2 linked regions of the Phenylobacterium zucineum HLK1 genome follow. The protein of the gene in region 1 interacts with the protein of each later gene in a pairwise test. Links are inferred from orthologs where the notes say so. Each region holds a gene or a part of one and is shown in the gene's direction. Other genes may lie near its edges.

The links.
Region 2: the proteins of PHZ_RS06055 (region 1) and PHZ_RS01395 interact in binary tests that used the Escherichia coli proteins (3 or more experiments, as listed by UniProt). The link is inferred for Phenylobacterium zucineum HLK1 from one-to-one orthologs.

Annotation. Positions count from the first base shown.
Region 1 is NC_011144.1:1,253,440-1,257,113, forward strand. What follows is about bases 320-3,318. They hold PHZ_RS06055 (sulfate/molybdate ABC transporter ATP-binding protein), read left to right. Parts: upstream 320-1,280; coding sequence 1,281-2,357; downstream 2,358-3,318. Other genes in these bases: cysT (sulfate ABC transporter permease subunit CysT), read left to right, coding at 320-479; cysW (sulfate ABC transporter permease subunit CysW), read left to right, coding at 476-1,315; PHZ_RS21545 (type I secretion C-terminal target domain-containing protein), read right to left, coding at 2,358-3,318. Outside these bases: more of cysT, read left to right, coding at 1-319; more of PHZ_RS21545, read right to left, coding at 3,319-3,674. UniProt on the Escherichia coli protein: Part of the ABC transporter complex CysAWTP involved in sulfate/thiosulfate import. Responsible for energy coupling to the transport system.
Region 2 is NC_011144.1:250,668-253,888, reverse strand. What follows is about bases 1-2,884. They hold PHZ_RS01395 (aldehyde dehydrogenase family protein), read left to right. Parts: upstream 1-604; coding sequence 605-2,164; downstream 2,165-2,884. Other genes in these bases: rsfS (ribosome silencing factor), read left to right, coding at 2,870-2,884; PHZ_RS01390 (nicotinate-nucleotide adenylyltransferase), read left to right, coding at 2,174-2,833; proB (glutamate 5-kinase), read left to right, coding at 1-513. Also shown: more of rsfS, read left to right, coding at 2,885-3,221. UniProt on the Escherichia coli protein: Catalyzes the NADPH-dependent reduction of L-glutamate 5-phosphate into L-glutamate 5-semialdehyde and phosphate. The product spontaneously undergoes cyclization to form 1-pyrroline-5-carboxylate.

The DNA of each region.
Region 1 (3,674 bases):
TCTACGCCCCGACGGGGGTGCTCGGCGAGCCGCTGGCCCGGCTCGGCGTCAAGGTCGCCTACACGCCGCTCGGCGTGTTCCTCGCCCTCGTCTTCATCGGCCTGCCGTTCGTGGTGCGCAGCGTCCAGCCTGTGCTGCAGGAGCTGGACGCCGAGGTGGAGGAGGCGGCGCTGACGCTGGGGGCGACGCCGCTCCAGCGGTTCTGGCGGGTGACCCTGCCGGTGCTCACCCCGGCGCTGCTGTCGGGCCTGAGCCTGGCCTTCGCCCGCGGCGTGGGCGAGTACGGCAGCGTGATCTTCATCGCCGGCAACATGCCGATGACCTCCGAGATCGCCCCCCTGCTGATCGTCATCAAGCTGGAGCAGTACGACTACGCCGGCGCGGCGGCCATCGGCCTGGCCATGCTGGTCATCTCGTTCGGGGCCCTCCTGGCGGTGAACGCCGCCCAGATGGCGACGGCGGGGCGGGGGCGCGCATGACGGGGTCGCGAATCCGACTGCCGGGCCTTGCGCCCCTGTTCCTCGCGCTCGCCCTGGCCGTCCTCGGGGTGCTGATCGTCCTGCCGCTGGGCGTGGTGTTCCAGCAGGCGCTCTCCAAGGGACTGGGCGCCTACATCGAGCCGCTCCGGCAGCCCGACGCCCTGGCGGCGATCCGGCTGACGCTGACGGTGGCCGCCATCTCGGTCCCGCTGAACGCGGTGTTCGGCGTGGCCGCCGCCTGGGCGATCGCCCGCTTCGAGTTCCGGGGCAAGAGCCTGCTCGTCACCTTCATCGACCTGCCGTTCTCGATGTCGCCGGTGGTCTCGGGCCTGGTCTGGGTGCTGCTGTTCGGGGCCCAGGGCTGGTTCGGCGAGATCCTGCTGCAACACGACGTCAGGATCATCTTCGCGACGTCGGGCCTCGTCCTGGCCACGGTGCTGGTCACGCTGCCGTTCGTCGCCCGCGAGCTCATCCCGCTGATGCAGGGGCAGGGCTCGGACGAGGAGGCGGCGGCGCTGACCCTGGGGGCCGGCGGCTGGACCACGTTCTGGCGGGTCACCCTGCCCAACATCCGCTGGGCGCTGCTGTACGGCGTCCTGCTCTGCAACGCCCGCGCGATGGGCGAGTTCGGCGCGGTCTCGGTGGTCTCGGGCAGCATCCGGGGCCTGACCACCACTTTGCCGCTCCACGTCGAGGTGCTCTACAATGACTACGAATTCGTCGGCGCTTTCGCGGCGGCCTCCATCCTCGCGGGCCTCGGGCTCGTCACCCTCGTCCTCAAGACGGTCCTCGAATGGCGACATGCCGGTGAACTTGCCGCAAGCTGCAAACACTGACGGGGCCGCGCTGGAGATCCGCGGGGTCTCCAAGACGTTCGGCCGCTTCCCGGCGCTGCGGGACGTCTCGCTGCGGGCGCGGGACAAGGAGTTCCTGGCGCTGCTGGGCCCGTCGGGCTCGGGCAAGACGACCCTGCTGCGGGTGCTCGCGGGCCTGGAGACGCCCGACGCGGGCGAGGTGCGGTTCGGCGGCGAGGACTTCCTGGCCCTGCCGGTGCGCCGCCGCCGGGTGGGGATGGTGTTCCAGCACTACGCGCTCTTCCGGCACATGACCGTGGCGCAGAACATCGCCTTCGGCCTGTCGGTGCGGCGCGGGGCCGAGCGGCCCTCCCGGGACGAGATCGCCGAACGCGTGCGCCGCCTGCTGGGGCTGGTGCAGCTCGAGGGCTACGAGGGCCGGTATCCGTCCCAGCTCTCGGGCGGGCAGCGGCAGCGGGTCGCGCTGGCCCGGGCTCTGGCCATCGAGCCCAGGATGCTGCTGCTGGACGAGCCGTTCGGCGCCCTCGACGCCCAGGTCCGGCGGGGCCTGCGCCGCTGGCTGCGCGAGCTGCACGACCGCGCCGGTGTCACCACCGTCTTCGTCACTCACGACCAGGAGGAGGCCCTCGATCTCGCCGACCGGGTGGCGATCCTGCGCGACGGCGAGCTGGTGCAGCTCGGGACGCCGAACGAGGTCTACGAGCATCCGGCCGATCCGTTCGTCTTCGACTTCCTGGGCGCGGCCTGCCGCATGGCGGGCGTGGTCGAGAAGGACCGGCTGCGGGTCGCGGACTGGGAATCGGCCGCCCCGGCGGGCGCGCCGCAGGGGCCCGTGGAGGTGCTCTTCCGGCCCGACGAGGTCGCCTTCGCCCCGGCCGACGGGGCAGGCCTGGCCGCCGAGGTCCGGGCCGTGGCGGCGCGCGGCCCGGACGTGCGCATCGAGTGCCTGATCGAGGGCCGCGCCGTCGAGCTGAGGGCCCACGGCGCGGCCCTGCCGGCCGGGGTCGCCCCCGGCCTGGCCGTGCGGGTCAAGCCGCTGCGGCCGCAGGTCTACGCCGGCTAGCTACTGGAAGATCCAGTCGCCGGCCGAGAGCTGGGCGGGCGCCACGTTCTCGATCTGCAGGATGTAGTTCGGCCACTCCGGGGTCGGCCCCCCGGCGTCGCTGTCGAACAGCACCTTCGTCCCGCCAGCCCCGTCGTCGATCAGGCGCAGGTAGCCCGCGGCGAACGGATCCGAGCCCGTGTAGCCGGCGGTGTCGAACAGGCCGGACAGGTCGATCTTGTCCACGCCCGCCTCGAAGTCGGTGATGCGGGCCGGCGACCAGGGCTCGCTTGCGAACACGAAATGATCCGCCCCGCCGGCGCCGGTCAGGACGTCCGAGCCCTGGCTGGCGTTGAGCGTGTCGTCGCCTGAGCCTCCCGTCAGGGTCGAGCCGGGGCCGGCCGAGTCGATCACGCGGCCCTCGCCGTCGTCCTCTTCCGGCGGCGGGGGAGGCGGTGGAGGCGGAGGCGGGGGCGGGGGCTCGCCCGCGCCGCCGCCCGAGAGCTGGGCCCAGGTCAGGCCGGCGGCGGGCACGCCCTCAAGCTGCAGGACGTAGTTGGGCCACTGCTGACCCGTCTCGGCCCCGTCGCGGTCGAACAGCACCTTCGTGCCGCCTGCGCCGTCGTCGAGGAACCAGACGTAGCCGTCGGCCACCGGGTCGGCGCCCGAGTAGCCCGAGGCCTGGAAGAGCTTCGAGAAGTCCAGGGCGTCGGACCCGACGGCGAAGTCGGTGATCCGCGCCGGCGCCCAGGGCTCTGCCGCCCAGGCGAAGACGTCGTCCCCGGCCCCGCCGGTGATCACGTCGGCGCCCTGGCTGGCGTTGATGGTGTCGTTCCCGGCCGTGCCCGATAGCGTGGAGCCCGGACCGGGCGAATTGATCACCTGGCCCGCGCCGGTGTCGCCGCCGCCGGTGTCGCCGCCGTCATCGCCGCCATCATCGCCGCCGCCGTCATCCGGGGGCGGCTCGGCCGAGCCCTCGCCCGAGAGCTGGCCCCAGGTGAGGCCGCCGGCGGCCACGCCCTCGAGCTGCAGGACGTAGTTGGGCCACTCCTGGCCCGTGGCCGGGCCGTCGCGGTCGAACAGCACCTTCGTGCCGCCGGCCCCATCGTCGAACAGCCAGACGTAGCCGTCGGCCACCGGGTCGGCGCCAGCGTAGCCGGCGGCCTGGAAGAGCTTCGAGAAGTCCAGGGTGTCGGAGCCGACGGCGAAGTCGGTGACCCGCGCAGGCGCCCAGGGCTCGGCGGCCCAGGCGAAGACGTCGTTCCCCTCGCCGCCGGTGATGACGTCGGCGCCCTGGCTGGCGTTGATCGTGTCGTCGCCCGCCCCGCCGGTGAGGGT
Region 2 (3,221 bases), 1.0 Mb from region 1 along the record:
GGCGGGGCGAACGCCGAGGGCGGGGTCGGCACCGGCGGCATGGCCACCAAGATCGCGGCGGCGCGGATCGCCGCGGCCGGCGGCTGCGCCACCGTGATCACCCTGGGGAGCCGGACGCGCCCCCTGGCCGCCGTCGAGGGCGGCGAGCGCGCCACGGTCGTCGAGCCCGCCACCACGCCGGCCGCCGCCTACAAGGCCTGGATCGCCGGCTCCCTGGCCCCGGCCGGCGCGCTGGTGGTGGACGACGGCGCGGCCCAGGCGGTGCGCCGGGGCAAGAGCCTGCTGGCCGCCGGCGTGCGCCGGGTGGAGGGCCGCTTCGACAAGGGCGATGCGGTGCTCGTCCGCGACGAGGCCGGCCGCGAGATCGCCCGCGGGCTGGTCCGCTACGAGGCCGCCGACGCCGAGCGGATCTGCGGGCTGAAGAGCGAGGCGATCGAGGGCGTCCTGGGCTACACCTCCGGCCCCCTGGTCCACGCCGACGACCTGGCGCTGGCGGCCCACGCCGAGGCCTGAGCGCCGCGTCATCTACGACGCCCGGCGGAAGGCCATTTGCTGACCCCGGGAAAGACGCCTAGGAAGTGCTCACCTTGAGCAAATGGGGCCCATGGTGGACGACGGCGGAACATCGAGGCGGACGGCGGGCCGGCTGGAGTCCCTCACTCCCGGCCAGGCGATCCCGTTCGGCGGCGACCGCGTCGCGCATGTGAGCCCGCAGCTCGCCGCCGCGTTCAGGGCCGGCGACCGGCTGCTGGTCGTGCAGGACAGCGGCGACCTGCTGCACGTGCCCGCCGCCGAGCAGGCCACGGCCGCGGGCGCCGTGGGCCGGGCCGCCGCCGCCTTCGCGCGCATGGGCGAGGTCCCGGACGCCGCCGTCACCGCCTTCTTCGAGGCCTTCGCCGCCCGTCTCGCCGACGACGCCGTCTGGGCCGCGATCGCCGGGGCCAACGCCCGCGACGTCGAGCAGGCCCGGGCCCGCGGCCGCTCCACCACCAGGCTGGCCGTCTCGGACGCCATGCGCCGGGACATGATCGAGGGCCTGCGCGCCTGGGCCGGCGCCGAGGCCGCCCGCGGCCGGGTGCTGGAGCGCGTCGAGCACCCCGGCTGGACCGTCGAGCAGGTGGTCGCGCCCCTGGGCGTGGTGGGCTTCGTCTTCGAGGGCCGGCCGAACGTCTTCGCCGACGCCACCGGCGTGATCCGGGCGGGCAACACCGTGGTCTTCCGCATCGGCTCGGACGCGCTCGGCACCGCTCGCGCCATCGTGGCCGAGGCGCTGGACCCGGCGATCACCGAGGCGGGCCTGCCCGAGGGCTGCGCCGCGCTGGTGGACTCCCCCGCCCACGCCGCCGGCTGGGCCATGTTCGCCGACCCGCGCCTGTCGCTGGCCGTGGCCCGCGGCTCGGGCGCGGCGGTGGCCCAGCTGGGCGCCATCGCCCGCCAGGCCGGAACGCCCGTCAGCCTTCACGGCACGGGCGGGGCCTGGATGGTGGCCGACGCCGCCGCCGACGCCGACCGCTTCTTCGCCGCCGCCTACCACTCGCTGGACCGCAAGGTCTGCAACACGCTCAACACCTGCTGCATCGTCGAGGCCCGCGCCGACGAGCTGGTCCCCGTCTTCCTCGAGGCCCTGCGGAAGGCCGGCGAGCGCCGCCGGGGCTGCAAGCTGCACGTGGCCGAGCAGGACCTGTCCCGCCTGCCCGAGGCCTGGCGCGCCGGCCGCGGCGTGGTCGTCCGCGCCGAGGGCCCGCGCGAGGAGCCGCTGGTCGAGCCGCTCGCCGACGCCGAGCTCGGCCGCGAGTGGGAGTGGGAGGAGACCCCCGAGGTCAGCCTGAGGATCGTCGCCGACCTGGCCGAGGCCGCGGCCCTCTTCAACGCTCACAGCCCGCGCTTCGTCGCCGCCCTGATCAGCGAGGACCCCGCCGCGCACGCCCGCTTCTTCGCCGCGGTGGACGCCCCGTTCGTGGGCGACGGCTTCACCCGCTGGGTGGACGGCCAGTACGCGCTGAAGAAGCCCGAGCTCGGCCTGTCCAACTGGGAGAACGGGCGCCTGTTCGCCCGCGGCGGCGTGCTGGCCGGCGACGGCGTGTTCTCCGTGCGCACGCGCGTGACCCAGGCCGACCCGCACCTCGACCGCGGGGGCGCGCCGACCCCGCCGCGCGGGAGCTGACCCCTGGCCATGTGGTTCGCAGGTCCGGCCCGCCGGGCGCCCGCCGCCGGCCGGCCGAGGGCGCTGAAGCTCGGCTTCGAGCTGGAGCACGGCATGCGCGTCGGGCTGTTCGGCGGCTCGTTCAACCCGCCGCACGAGGGCCACGCCCACGTCGCCGAGACCGCCAAGCGGCGCCTGAACCTCGACCGGGTGGTCTGGCTGGTCTCGCCGCAGAACCCGCTGAAGTCCGGCCGCGAGACGGCCGACCTGGCCGAGCGCATGGCGCTCGCCCGCGAGCTGGCCGCCGGCCCGGGGATGATCGTCTCGGACCTGGAGAGCCGGCTGGGCTCGGCCTACACCATCGACACCATCCGTTCGCTGAAGACCCGCTTCCCGGGCGTGCACTTCGTCTGGATCATGGGCGCCGACAGCCTGTCGACCTTCCACCGCTGGCGCGGCTGGACCCAGATCATGCGCGAGGTGCCGGTGGCCGTGGTCTCGCGGCCCTGGATCTCGCTGAAGAGCCGCTTCTCGCCCGCGGCGCGACGTTTCGCCCACGCCCGCCGCTCGCCCCTGGAGGCGCCGATCCTGCCCCTGCTGAAGCCGCCGGCCTGGGTCTTCCTCTTCGGCCGCTTCAACTTCCAGTCGTCCACGGCCTTGCGCGAACGCCTCCACAGCCCAAACTCTTGACGTGTTCGTGAGAGCGGCTGACCCGGCCGCGGGCCCGTGATAGGGTCCGGCGAGCGAGGACACAAAGGAGCTACCCCGCTGCAACGTGAACCTGCGCCTACGGCGCACGAGGGACAGGCGTCCGCCGCCGAGCCCTCATCGGACGACCAGGGTCGCATCGGCGCCCTGGAGGACCTGATCCTGGCCCGCCTCGACGAGGACAAGGCCCAGGACGTCGTACTCATCGATCTCAAGGGCAAGAGCCCCGTGGCCGACGCGCTGGTCGTGGCGTCGGGCCGGTCGCAGCGCCATGTCGGCGCCATGGCCGACCACCTGCTGCGCGCGCTGAAGGAGGCCGGCTACGGCAAGTGCCGGGTCGAGGGCCTGCCCCACGCCGACTGGGTGCTGA